One region of the Paraburkholderia sp. J10-1 genome, then DNA from elsewhere that is predicted to be linked to it. Evidence: riboswitches for the same ligand, from Rfam matches in the RefSeq annotation. Region 1 holds a riboswitch; the other holds the start of a gene.
The links. Region 1 has a riboswitch for fluoride ahead of U5A65_RS00615 (MutS-related protein). Riboswitches for the same ligand answer to the same signal wherever they lie in the genome.

Region 1 (5,912 bases):
TCGAATTCTACGACTTCGTGATTTACGCGTATTTTGCCGTCTATATCGGGCACGCTTTCTTTCCGGTCGGTGGCCAGTACGGGAGCCTGCTGCTTGCGGCGGCGACGTTCGGCGTGGGCTTTTTCACGCGCCCGCTAGGTGCGGTGCTGATCGGCGCTTTTGCCGATCGTGCGGGCCGCAAGCCCGCACTCATTCTCACGGTTGCGTTGATCACGGTCGGCACGCTGGGAATGGCCGCCACGCCGTCATATGCCAGCATCGGCATGGCGGCGCCGCTCATCGTGGTGCTGTGCCGGCTTCTGCAAGGCTTTGCGCTAGGCGGCGAGGTCGGTCCGGCGACGGCGCTTCTCATCGAAGCCGCGCCACCTGGGCGGCGTGCGCTCTATGCAAGCTGGCAACTCGCAAGCCAGGGCATTGCAGTCGCCGTGGGGGGCGTATTCGGTGTGTTGGTATCGATGACATTGCGCGCGGACCAGCTGACGGCATGGGGCTGGCGTATTCCGTTCATCGCGAGCCTGCTGCTCGTTCCAGTGGCTGTCTATATTCGCCGGAGTCTGCCCGAAACGCTCGAGGACAACGACGCTCGCACGGCGTCTGAGGTATTGGGCGGCGTCGTGCGTACGCATCGGCGCTACCTGGTGCTGGGCGTGTTGATGACGCTCTCGGGCGCGGTCTCCTCGCAGATCGGCAACTACATGACGACCTACGCCATCCAGACGCTGAAGCTGCCGCCAACGATCGCGCAGACGAGCGCACTGGTCGGCGGCCTGTTGACGTTTGCAGGCGGCCTGGCCGGCGGATGGCTGTGCGACATGCGCGGCCGCAAGATCGTGCTGATTGCACCGCGCGTGCTGCTGATGCTGTTGAGCGTGCCGATGTTCCTGTGGCTGCAGGCCGCGCCGGGCGCAACGAGCTTCCTGCTGGTGACGGTGATTCTCGCGTTGCTGACGGCCATGAGCGCAACGGCGGCGATGGTGGTCATGCCCGAATTGCTGCCCGCCAGCTTTCGCAGCACGGGTGTGTCGCTCGTCTACGCAATCGGCACCACGCTGTTCGGCGGCACCACGCAGTTCGCCGTGACGGCCTTGATTGCCTGGACCGGAAGCCCGATGGCGCCCGCGTGGTACATGGTGGCGACCAGTGTGCTGAGCCTTGCCGCCATGGCGATGCTTCCCGAAACACGCAACGTGGACGTGTCCAGATAGCGTTCTGCGCCGTGCGCGGCAGTGCCCGCGCCCGGCCAGCTACTCACCGCACCTTCGCATCATGCCGGGCGTAAGCCTGGCAGGGGCGCTCGCGCGCCTGCATTTTCACCATAAAGACAATAGAACGAGACATGAAAAAGACCATGATCGCCGGCCTCGTGCTGGCCGGTATGAACGGTGCTGCGAACGCGCAGTCGAGCGTGACGATCTTCGGCAGCCTCGATACAGGGCTGACCTACGTGAGCAACGTCCACGGCAGTTCGTCTTTCGCCATGGCAGACGGCATCAACAAGAGCAACTCGCTAGGTTTCACGGGTGTCGAAGACCTGGGCGGCGGCAAGCATGCGCTATTCAAGCTGGAAAACGGCTATTCGGTGAACACGGGTACGTTGGGGCAAGGCGGACTGCTGTTCGGCAAGCAGGCTTATGTCGGCCTGGGCGATGCGTCGATTGGAGATGTGACGCTCGGGCGTCAATACGACTTCGCGTACTCCATGATCCGCTATTTGCCGTGCTTGTCGTGTGGCATCTACAGTGTTGAAAACGGCGACCTGGATCGCGTTTCCGGCGAGCGGTTGAACAACACGGTGCAATTCATGTCGCGCACGGTTGCGGGCTTTTCGGCCGGAGCGCAGTACAGCTTCGGCGCAAGTTCCGGTAACACCACGACAAACGCCGGTCGCGCGGTGAGTGCAACGGTGCAATACGCCGGCAGCGCCTTTGCCGCAGGCGCCTTCTACACCGATATCAATGGCGCCCCCGTCTATGTCGGCATGACTGGCGCGGCGGAAATCTTCGGGCGCCCGATCACGCCCGCTACCGCGTTGCTCGTCGACAAGCAGCGCATCTTCGGATTTGGTGCAACCTATACACCGGGTCAATGGCGGGTGTCAGCGGTCTATACCAATACCCATCTGGAACTTGGAAACGCCAGCGCACAGGACCAGGTGATTCACGTTGGCGGTGAATATCGGCCCCGGCCCGACCTCGTGCTCGCCACCAAGATCTCGTACGACAAGCTCGATGCGTCGCATTGGCTCACGCTGTCATGCGGCGTGGACTATTTGCTCTCCAAGCGCACAGATGTCTACCTCGACGTGCATGCGCAGCGAGCATTCGGGGACAGCACCAAGGCATCGATCGCGCTGGCCGGCACTTCGTCGACAGACAGCCAATTCCTGTCGCGTGTGGGCATCAGGCATTTGTTCTAGCCGTTCTCGCGGGTACGGCCTGATTTTCGGGGGCGACGCTCTGGTCACGCCCCGACGCCCAGCGATGATCAGAGGTCTCCGCGCACTTCACCGGTGCCCAGCACGTTGCGCTGCCGGTTGACCTCCGCCCAAAGCGCATCGCTGTCGTCGTCGCGCAGCAGGACCATCCAGTCCAGTTGATCGTCGGTCACGCCGAAGTATTCCAGGATCTCCCTGCGAACGGCATCGACGAACTGCGCGTATTCCGGCGTTGCCTGGGCCTGCGCGTGCAAGGCGTCGTATGCCGCATCGTCCACGCCGCCGCCGTGCTCGTCGATGTAGTGCGAGATCCACTGGTCGCGTTCGCGGTCGTAGTCGGCCTCGGCGCGCATCGCCTGCACAGCCGTGTAGAAGTCCAGTTGGGCAAACGCGGCGATCGCCGCCGTTGTTGCCTCGTCGAATGGGGTTGTCATCGCATATCTCATGTGGGCCGTGGCACATTATCGCGCGGGCCGCGACTGGACGCCCGAGACTCCCTCACTTTCGCAACTGCGATGCCCGCGCAGGCGGCCTGCGGCGCGTTCGAACGCTGTCGATGCGGCAGCTGCCACACACCGCGTTCTGCCCGGGTACGCCCGCCTGGGGGCTTGCAGCGCTGGCGATAGAGGCGTAACGTTGTTGCAGGAGATGGCATTCTCCTGGAACCGCCCCGACGGGCTAATGATGCCTACCGGCCTGGGAACAGGCACTGTCGGTGCATGCGGTTTCTTCGCTGGCCCCACCTGTGTCTGTGCCGTCAAGACGGCAACTCCCGGTTCGCATCGTCACAGCCCAACCTTCGTTGGGTCTGGGTTTCGTCGCGCTCTGCCAAAGGCGTGGCGACGAGGGACTGGAGATGGGATTTCACAGCATCCTGTTTGAGACACCCGAAGACGGGCCGCCTGCTGGCGAAGTGCACGAGCCGGAGTGCTTTGGCGACCTGAATCTCGACCAGATTGAACTGAAGCTCACGCAAGGCTATGACGAGTACGACCTGAAGCCGTTCTTTCGTACAGCGCTCGATCGCGAGAGTGCAATACGGTACCGGCATGACGTGATGCGCGACCTCGGGAGCGACGAGATTTCCCGCTGTATTCACGCGTTTGCGCAGTCGATGCGCAAGATGCGCTCAGCGCTGGCACAGGCAGAGAAGCTTTACTATCCGCGACAAAAACAATGGTGGTTTCTCGAAGCTGCGTTCCGGTATTGCGATGCGCTTGGGACGTTAGAAGCCACGCTACATGAGACTCCCCCGAAGTCGGCAGGCTTGCGCGAGTTCAGCGCGTGGCTTGCAGGGTATCTTCGTGGCGAGGACTTCATCGGACTCAGGCGAGATGTGGTGGACCTGCAGACGGCGCTGGAAGCCGTTAGATACGCGGTGCACATTCACGGCAACGCGGTGACCGTGCTGAATGACGACCGCGAGAGCGATTACAGCGCATACGTCGTGGCTATTTTCGAGCGATTCAAGCAGGGTGAGGTCAAGGACCACAGTGTCGAGGTCAAGGAATGGCCGGAAATGAATCACGTCGAGGCACAGATACTGGACTACGTCGCCAGGCTCCAGCCTCAACCATTTGCGATGCTCGCCAGCTTCCAGCTCAATCACACCGACTTCCTTGATGCCACCATCGCCTCATTCGACCGCGAGGCGCAGTTCTACATCGCGTACGACGCCTATATTCAGAATTGCCGGGAGCAAGGTCTTCCATTCTGCTTCCCGGTGGTTTCGTCGTCGAGCAAGGCCGAACGTTGTCACGATACGTTCGACCTCGCGCTCGCGCACAAGCTGTGTGCAGACAAGCTTCCAGTCGTGCGCAACGACTTCTGGCTGGAGCGTGCTGAGCGCATTATTGTTGTCTCGGGTCCCAACAACGGCGGCAAGACGACTTTCGCCAGAGCGTTCGGGCAACTTCACTACCTCACGAGGCTGGGTTGCCCGGTGCCTGGCAGTGAGGCGCGCCTGTATCTCTGCGATCAGCTCTTTGCACATTTTGAGCGCGAAGAGAATACGAAGGACATGCGCGGCAAGTTGCAGGATGACCTCATGCGCATGCACGCCATCCTGGCGCGAGCCACGCCCCGCAGCGTCATCGTGATGAACGAGATTTTCAGTTCCACGACGCTTGCCGATGCGCTATTTCTCTGCCGCCGGATCGTCAACCGGATTATGGAACGCGACGCGCTTTGCGTATGCGTGACCTTTGTCGAAGAGTTGGCCCGGCTCGGCGCGCAGACAGTGAGCATGGTCAGTGAAATCTGCCCGTCCAATCCGGCGCAGCGAACGTTCCGTATTCGCCGAAAGCTCGCCGATGGACGCACATACGCCGTCTCTGTGGCCGAGCAGTACGGGCTCACCTATGAACGCCTGAAGGAGCGCCTTGCATCATGAAAGCATGGTTGCTCTATGCGCAGCGCGATTTCGACTGGCATCGCGGTGAACAATGGAACGAAACCACGCTCACGCGGGATCTCGAACTCGCCACCGTCTTTGCGGCGATGGGGGCGGGCGACGAATTTCTCGAGGGTGTGGCGAAGAAGGTCGTGACCGTCAGTCTGGACGAGCTTGGCGACATTCTTTATCGACAGGCCGTGCTCAGGGATTGTCTGAGCCACGAGGCCGTTGTACGGCGGCTCTATGCGATTGCCGTGGAGGCGCAAGAGACAGAGCGCAAGAGCTTCTACTGGGGATTGACGGCTTCGGCGAGCAGCGTCCTGCACTCGGCCCGAGACCTCGTGCAGGCGTATTTCGCCTCGTTGGTGAAGTTGCGCCAACTCGCGGACGATGAAACGTCGTCATTCGAATCGGCTGGTTTCAGACGGTTCTTCGCGATGGTGCGCGAAGCGTTGCCGGACGACTATTTCGCAGCTGTTAAGCATTGCCTGAGGGAACTCAGGTTCAACCGCGGTGTGCTGATGAGTGCGCAACCAGGTCGTGGCAACAAGGGCACCCGCTACGTTTTACGCAGACCCCACGAGCCGGACCCGAATCTGATTCGCCGTCTATTCGCAAGGCGGCCACGCTCATACACGTTCCGCATTGCCGAGCGAGATGAGAACGGCGCCCGTGCGGTCGCCGAACTTGAAGCGCGCGGCATCAACCACGTTGCAAACGCGCTTGCCCAGTCCGCTGATCACATCAAGAGCTTCTTCGCGATGTTGCGCGCGGAGCTTGGCCTCTATCTGGGTTTCATGAATTTGCGCAACAGACTGGCAAAGCGAGGTTTGCCAGTCTGTTTTCCTGTGCCTTTTCCGGTTGAGCAGCGCAGGCACAGCTTCTCAGGGCTGTACGACATCAGTCTCGCACTGCGTATGGAGCACGCACCGGTGGGCAACGACGTCGACGCGAACGGCAAGGATGCTATGGTCGTGACCGGCGCGAACCAGGGCGGGAAATCGACTTTTTTGCGTAGTATTGGAATCGCACAGGTACTGCTCCAGGCGGGCGGCATCGTCGGCGCCTCGGCATTTGAAGCAA
Region 2 (5,912 bases), 110 kb from region 1:
GCATCGCGCCCGCGCAAATCCGCATCGAGGCGACCGAGCGCAGCTTCATGAACGCGGAAGCCACGCGCAGTGTCATTGCGGCGTTCCGGGCCGCCGGTCATCCCATCTATATCGACGACTTCGGCACCGGCTATTCGAGCCTCGCGTATCTGCAGACCTTCGAGATCGACGTGCTGAAGATCGACAAGTCGTTCGTCGATACGATCGTCCAGGACACCGCTTCTAGCGTGGTCGCGCCGCACATCATTTCGATGGCCCACGAGCTGGGCCTGCAAATCGTCGCCGAGGGCGTGGAGACGGGGGCACAGGTGACGTGGCTGCGCAACAAGGGGGTTCAGTACGGACAGGGCTGGTATTACGCGAAAGCGATGTCCGCCGGCGATCTCGCGAAATGGCTGGGCAAGCATCGCGTGCCGCGTGAGGCGAACAGCATGCCGGCGATTTAAACGCAGCAGAGAACGGCTCAATTCGCAAACCTGAATACCGAAACGGCCTGCTGCAACTGCGCCGCCTGATCGGCCATCGAGCTTGCGGCAGCGGCCGCCTGCTCGACCAGCGCCGCATTTTGCTGCGTGACCTGGTCCATTTGCGCCACCGCCCGGTTGACCTGCTCGATGCCCGTGCTTTGCTCGCCCGAGGCGGCGACGATTTCGCCCATGATGTCCGTGACGCGCTGCACCGCCTCCGTCACCTCGACCATCGTCGAGCCCGCGCGCTGCGCCAGCGTTGCGCCGTTTGCAACGCCCGCCGTCGAGGCTTCGATCAGCTCCTTGATCTCGCGCGCCGAAGCCGCGCTGCGCTGCGCGAGCGCGCGCACCTCGCCCGCCACGACCGCGAAGCCGCGCCCCTGCTCGCCGGCGCGCGCCGATTCAACGGCGGCGTTGAGCGCAAGAATATTGGTCTGGAAAGCGATTTTCTCGATCGTCGCGATGATATCGGTCATGCGCTTCGCGTCCTGCGCCACCTCGCCCATTGTCCTCGCCACTTCGCTCACCAGTTCGCTGCCGCGCGCCGCAACCTCCGAAGCGCCGCGCGCAAGCCCGCCCACCTGTCTCGCGTTCTCGGCATTCTGGCGCACGGTCGAGGTCAGTTGCTCCATGCTCGTCGCGGTTTCGCCGAGCGACGCCGCCTGCTCTTCGGTGCGTTGCGAGAGATCTGTGTTGCCTTGCGAGATTTCGCGGGCAGCAAGAAGGATAGAACCGCTCGAGTCTTGAATGTTGGCGACGATGCCAGTCAGTTGCACACGCATCTCGCCCAGCGCGTGCAACAGACTGCTCGAATCGCCGGGTCGCATTGTTACGGATACCGAAAGGTCTCCGGCTGCAATACGGCCTGCAATTTCCATGGCGTAAGCCGGCTCGCCGCCCAGTTGGCGTGAAAGCCGCCGCGAAATCAACCAGGCTAGCAGCGCGCCGGTCGCAACCGCCCCGAGCAGAATCGCAATGACGAGCGCGCGCATATGCTGGAATTGCGCTGTGGCTGCGGTCTGCGCGTTTTTCGCCTCGCGTTGCAGCGAATCGATCAGCGCGGCCACGCTGTCGCCCAACGCAACGCTCGCCGCAATCGCGCGGCGCACGAGTTCGGCGTTGTCCACGCCTGCGGGCACGGGCGCGAAGCCGATTTGCTGATGCACGATCGCTTCCCATGCGGAGGTCTTCTTGAGCACGTCGTCATAGAGCGCACGGTCGCCAGCCGACACGCCTGCACCGGCGTAGCGATCGAGCGACTCATGCATGCGCTTGAGCTGCGCGACGATGTCTTCCTTCAGATGGTTGCGCCCCGCTTCATCGGCGTAGCCCAGATTCGCCGCGTCGAGGTCAGTGCTCAACTTGCTGCGCGCCGCTTCCTCCAGCCAGAACTGGCCGCTCATGTGCCGGTTGCAGATTTCATCGGCAATATCATGCATCGACGCCAGCGACGAGACGCCGGCAATACCCACGGCCACCGCAAATACGATCACAACGGCGAATGCTGTCAGCAGCTTTTTGAACACCGTCATGCGATCGAGCCACTTCATGGCTGTCCCCTTAATCGATTCCCTGTTATGTGGCTCACAGCGAGACCCTGCCTCGACGCGAGCGCGGCAAGCTTGACTCATCCCCCACACCAAGGGTAGGAGGCGAACCGATATAGGGAGAATCAGCCAGCGCTTCTGGCGTCGTCCGCTCACTTCTGCTAACGAGCCCGATGCGCTTCGCTTTCAGGTGGACAAGACAACGATGACGCGATGCCGGAGACTCAATCGCTGCTCCGTACACGGCGCAACGCGGGAATGTCCGAAAGACGCATGCCAGCGGGCAAAAGCGGATGCTTCGCCTGCCCCACGCGCTGCGCGCGGTAGATGCCCGTGTGGCCGGAAAACAGATAAGCCACCACGCAGGCCAGCGCCGCATACACGCCAATGTCGGCGCCAAACAGCTCGATTGCCATGACCGTCGAAGCGATCGGCGTGTTGGCGGCGCCAGCGAATACGGCAACGAAACCAAGGCCCGCGAGCACCGGCATCGGCAAGGCCAGCACATGCCCCAACGCATTGCCGAGCGTCGCGCCGATATAGAACAGCGGCGTGACTTCGCCGCCTTTGAAGCCCGATGCCAGCGTCACGACGGTGAAGCCGAACTTGCCCGCGAAGTCGTAGACGGGCAACGGATGATTGAACGCTTCGACAATGGTCGGAATGCCCAGGCCGAGATACTGCGGCACGTTCAGCGCGGTAGCGGCAAGCGCCACGACGATACCGCCCACGAACGGACGCGCCGGCGCGTAGGCAATCTTGCGCTTGATGAACGCCGAGAGCGCGTGGGTCGAGTCGGCGAACAGCATGCCCACTACGCCGAATGCGATGCCCGCGAGAATGGCCGAGCCAAGTCCGAGCGGCGTGACATGCGGGACGAACGCAATGCTATAGACCGTGTGATGGATGCCCCACGCGCGGCACACCTGGTCCGCGACCAGCGACGACGCCACGCAGGTCAGCAGCGCGTCGTAACGCAGGCGCCCGATTGCGAGCACTTCCAGCCCGAAGATCGCGCCGGCCAGCGGCGTGCCGAATACCGACGAAAAGCCCGCTGCAATGCCGCCCATCAGCAGAATGCGGCGCTCCTCGCGGTCGAGGCCGAAAGCGTGCGTCACCCGGTCGGCGAGCGCGCCGCCCATCTGCACGGCCGTGCCTTCGCGTCCGGCCGAGCCGCCGAACAGATGCGTGACCACGGTGGCGACGAGCACGAGCGGGGCCATCCGCTTGGGCACGATTCTTTGCGGGTCGTGGATTTCGTCGATCAGCAGGTTGTTCCCGCCTTCCACCGGCTTGCCGACACGGTGATAGACCCAGCCGGTCGCGAAGCCGGCAACGGGCAGCAGCCAGAGCAGCCAGGCATGGGCGACGCGGATGTCGGTTGCGCGATCGAGCGCATAGAGGAACAAGGCGGAGGCGCTGCCCGCCAGGGCGCCAAGCACGGACGAGAGCAGCAGCCAGCGCGCGAGGTACGGAACCATCGCGAACTGCTCGATAGACTTCAGGGATTTCATTGCGGTCCAGGTTTGCGTTTGCTTGCACGGTTGCAAATCACCTGGGCGACAGGGGGCGTCGCGTGGACGGCCTACGACCTCCTGCACCCAGGAACTCGTAGGCATCATCAGCGCTGCGGGAACGCAGGGCGGTTACGGGAGGAATGCCATCTCCGAAAGCCCCGTGATTTTATGCGACAACATAAGACGCTGCAACAGGATCGTCGCCGCGCTGGCGAACCTGCGGCCCTCAGTTTTGAGCCTGCTGCGCGCCGGCCGGGACGAGCTTGAGCGTATGAACGGCCGTACCGGGCAGGAACGGCGCCGCGTCGCCACGCACCCATGTTTCATGTCCCGCGAGAAAATACGGCGACAGGGGATTGCCCGACTGCCCACCCGGCATCTCGAAGATCCCGTCCTGCTCGCGCCCCGGCGACACCGCGAAACGCTCGGACGCGCCAAACGCCGGCGACTGCACGCGCGGCATGTTGGAGTCGCCCGGCAACGGGTCATGCGGCGCGCTGAGCCAGCCGCGAACCCACGGCAGCCACTCCGGCACCATGCGCGCGAACGGATGCGCAATTGCCGCGCGGTTGCGCTCGCCCCAGCGTGCGTCTTCGAGCTTCGTGCCATTCGCGCCATTCGCACCATGCGGCAAGCTAGCGATCGTATGGTCGATACGGTCCAGCATGAACGCGCGCCAGTCCGCGAAGGCTCCCGGTATCCAGGCGCGATCGTCGGCGAGTGTCTCCATCGTCGCTTCGTAACGCGAGTTCGCCGCGCGATAGCTGAGGCCCGGCGCAATCGCGGCCAACTGTTTGTCCAGTACACCGAACCATGCCTGGTAGAGCGAGTCGTAAAACGCGCGCACGAGCCGGTAGCCGACGGCATCCACATCGGCGCGGCCGTCCCACGCCTGGACCAGCCGCTGGAATTCGGTGCGTTTGGGATGACCGTCGAGTGCGCGCGCATCGAGCGCGTCCAGCGCGACACGTCGCCAGTACTCGATCCAGAACGCGCGGTCGTCGGTCTGCACCGCGAGCAGGTCGCGCTCGCTCGCATGCGGCAGCGCGAACAGGTCGTTGCGAATCTGCGTGGCGCGCGCGCCGAGATCCGTGCCGGCGTCGCCGATGCGCGCCACGTCCTCCAGCGGCACGGTACGGTTGTTCGCGGTCCAGATGCGCCCGGCCGGCGGATCGACGCGCACCGGATACGCATCGGGCGAACGGTACCCTTGCCAGCCGGCATACGTTTCGGAGCGGTACGGCAAGCTCGCGAGCGCCGCCGCGCCGCCGTCGGCATCCGCGAAGCGCGGCAGCGGCCCGGCAAGCGTCCAGCCGATATGGCCTTGCGCGTCGGCCACCATGAAATTCTGCGTCGGCAAGCCAAAGGTCTGCGCGGCGCGCAATGCGTCGGCGACGTTCGTGGCGCCTTCGAGCTGCATGAAGTTCATGTTGGTCGCCTGTGGATCCTGCGCGACCCAATGCAATGCATAGGCGTGCTCGCCGACAACGAGTTGCGGCCCCCAGCGCGTTTGCACGACCGGCAGATCGACGCTCGCGCCGCCGTTCACATCGAGGCGCTCGTGGATCAGCCGCGCCTTGTCCCATCCGCCGCCCGGCACCCGGTAGCGCAAGGGATCGGCAGGATCACGCTGAAGTTCGACCAGATCGACGAAGCGCGCATAGCTGTTCGTAAAGCCCCACGCGATATGGCCGTTGCTGCCGGCCACGACGGACGGCGTACCCGGCAGGCTGACGCCCGTGATACGCCGCTCGCCGCCATCGGGGGCGGGATACACGAGCGAGAGGCGGTACCAGACGTTCGGCAGCGCGAGTCCCAGGTGCATGTCGCTCGCGAGCAGCGCGCCGCCGTGCGCGCTATGCGCGGCGTCGACCGCGAAACCGTTGCTGCCGACCATCGAATCGACCGCGTTCTCGCCGCCGACGAAACCAGGCACGCTGCTGAGAAGCGAAGTGGCGTCGGGATCGAGATCGGCGGCGGACCGCGTTGCCGGAAGCCACGATGGCGGCGCGGCGGGCAACGCCGCCGGCGGTTGCGGCAATGCGCGCTGCCCGTCGAGCGGGGCGTCCCAATGGCTCGTTTCAGGCAGCAGGAACGCAAGCAGGTCGGCGGGCACGCGCTCGCGCAGCGCCGCACGCGAGAGCACGCGCCTCACCTGGTCGTACTGAAGATCGAAGTACATCGCGTAGACGGTGAGCACCGTGTCCTCGGGACGCCACGGCGCCGGTTGCGTGCGCAACAGCCAGTACTCGAACGGCCGCGCGCGAAGCGAGCGCAGGCCGTCGTTGACGCCCGCCGTATAGCGTTCGATCAGTTCCCGCTGGTCAGCGGAGAGCGCGGCGAGCGCTGCCTGGGCGTGTTCGCGAAAGCGCAAGGGCCGG

Region 2: another riboswitch for fluoride. It lies ahead of U5A65_RS00130 (voltage-gated chloride channel family protein); the one in region 1 lies ahead of U5A65_RS00615 (MutS-related protein).

What each region holds. Positions count from the first base shown of each region.
Region 1 is NZ_CAJMYW010000001.1:133,887-139,798, reverse strand. It holds gene U5A65_RS00630 (MFS transporter) at 1-1,205, shown strand, start outside; gene U5A65_RS00625 (porin) at 1,337-2,416, shown strand; gene U5A65_RS00620 (ATP-dependent protease) at 2,485-2,868, opposite strand; fluoride riboswitch at 3,070-3,132, shown strand; gene U5A65_RS00615 (MutS-related protein) at 3,291-4,826, shown strand; gene U5A65_RS00610 (MutS-related protein) at 4,823-5,912, shown strand, end outside.
Region 2 is NZ_CAJMYW010000001.1:22,409-28,320, forward strand. It holds gene U5A65_RS00120 (EAL domain-containing protein) at 1-446, shown strand, start outside; gene U5A65_RS00125 (methyl-accepting chemotaxis protein) at 464-2,017, opposite strand; gene U5A65_RS00130 (voltage-gated chloride channel family protein) at 2,239-3,528, opposite strand; fluoride riboswitch at 3,620-3,691, opposite strand; gene U5A65_RS00135 (penicillin acylase family protein) at 3,758-5,912, opposite strand, start outside.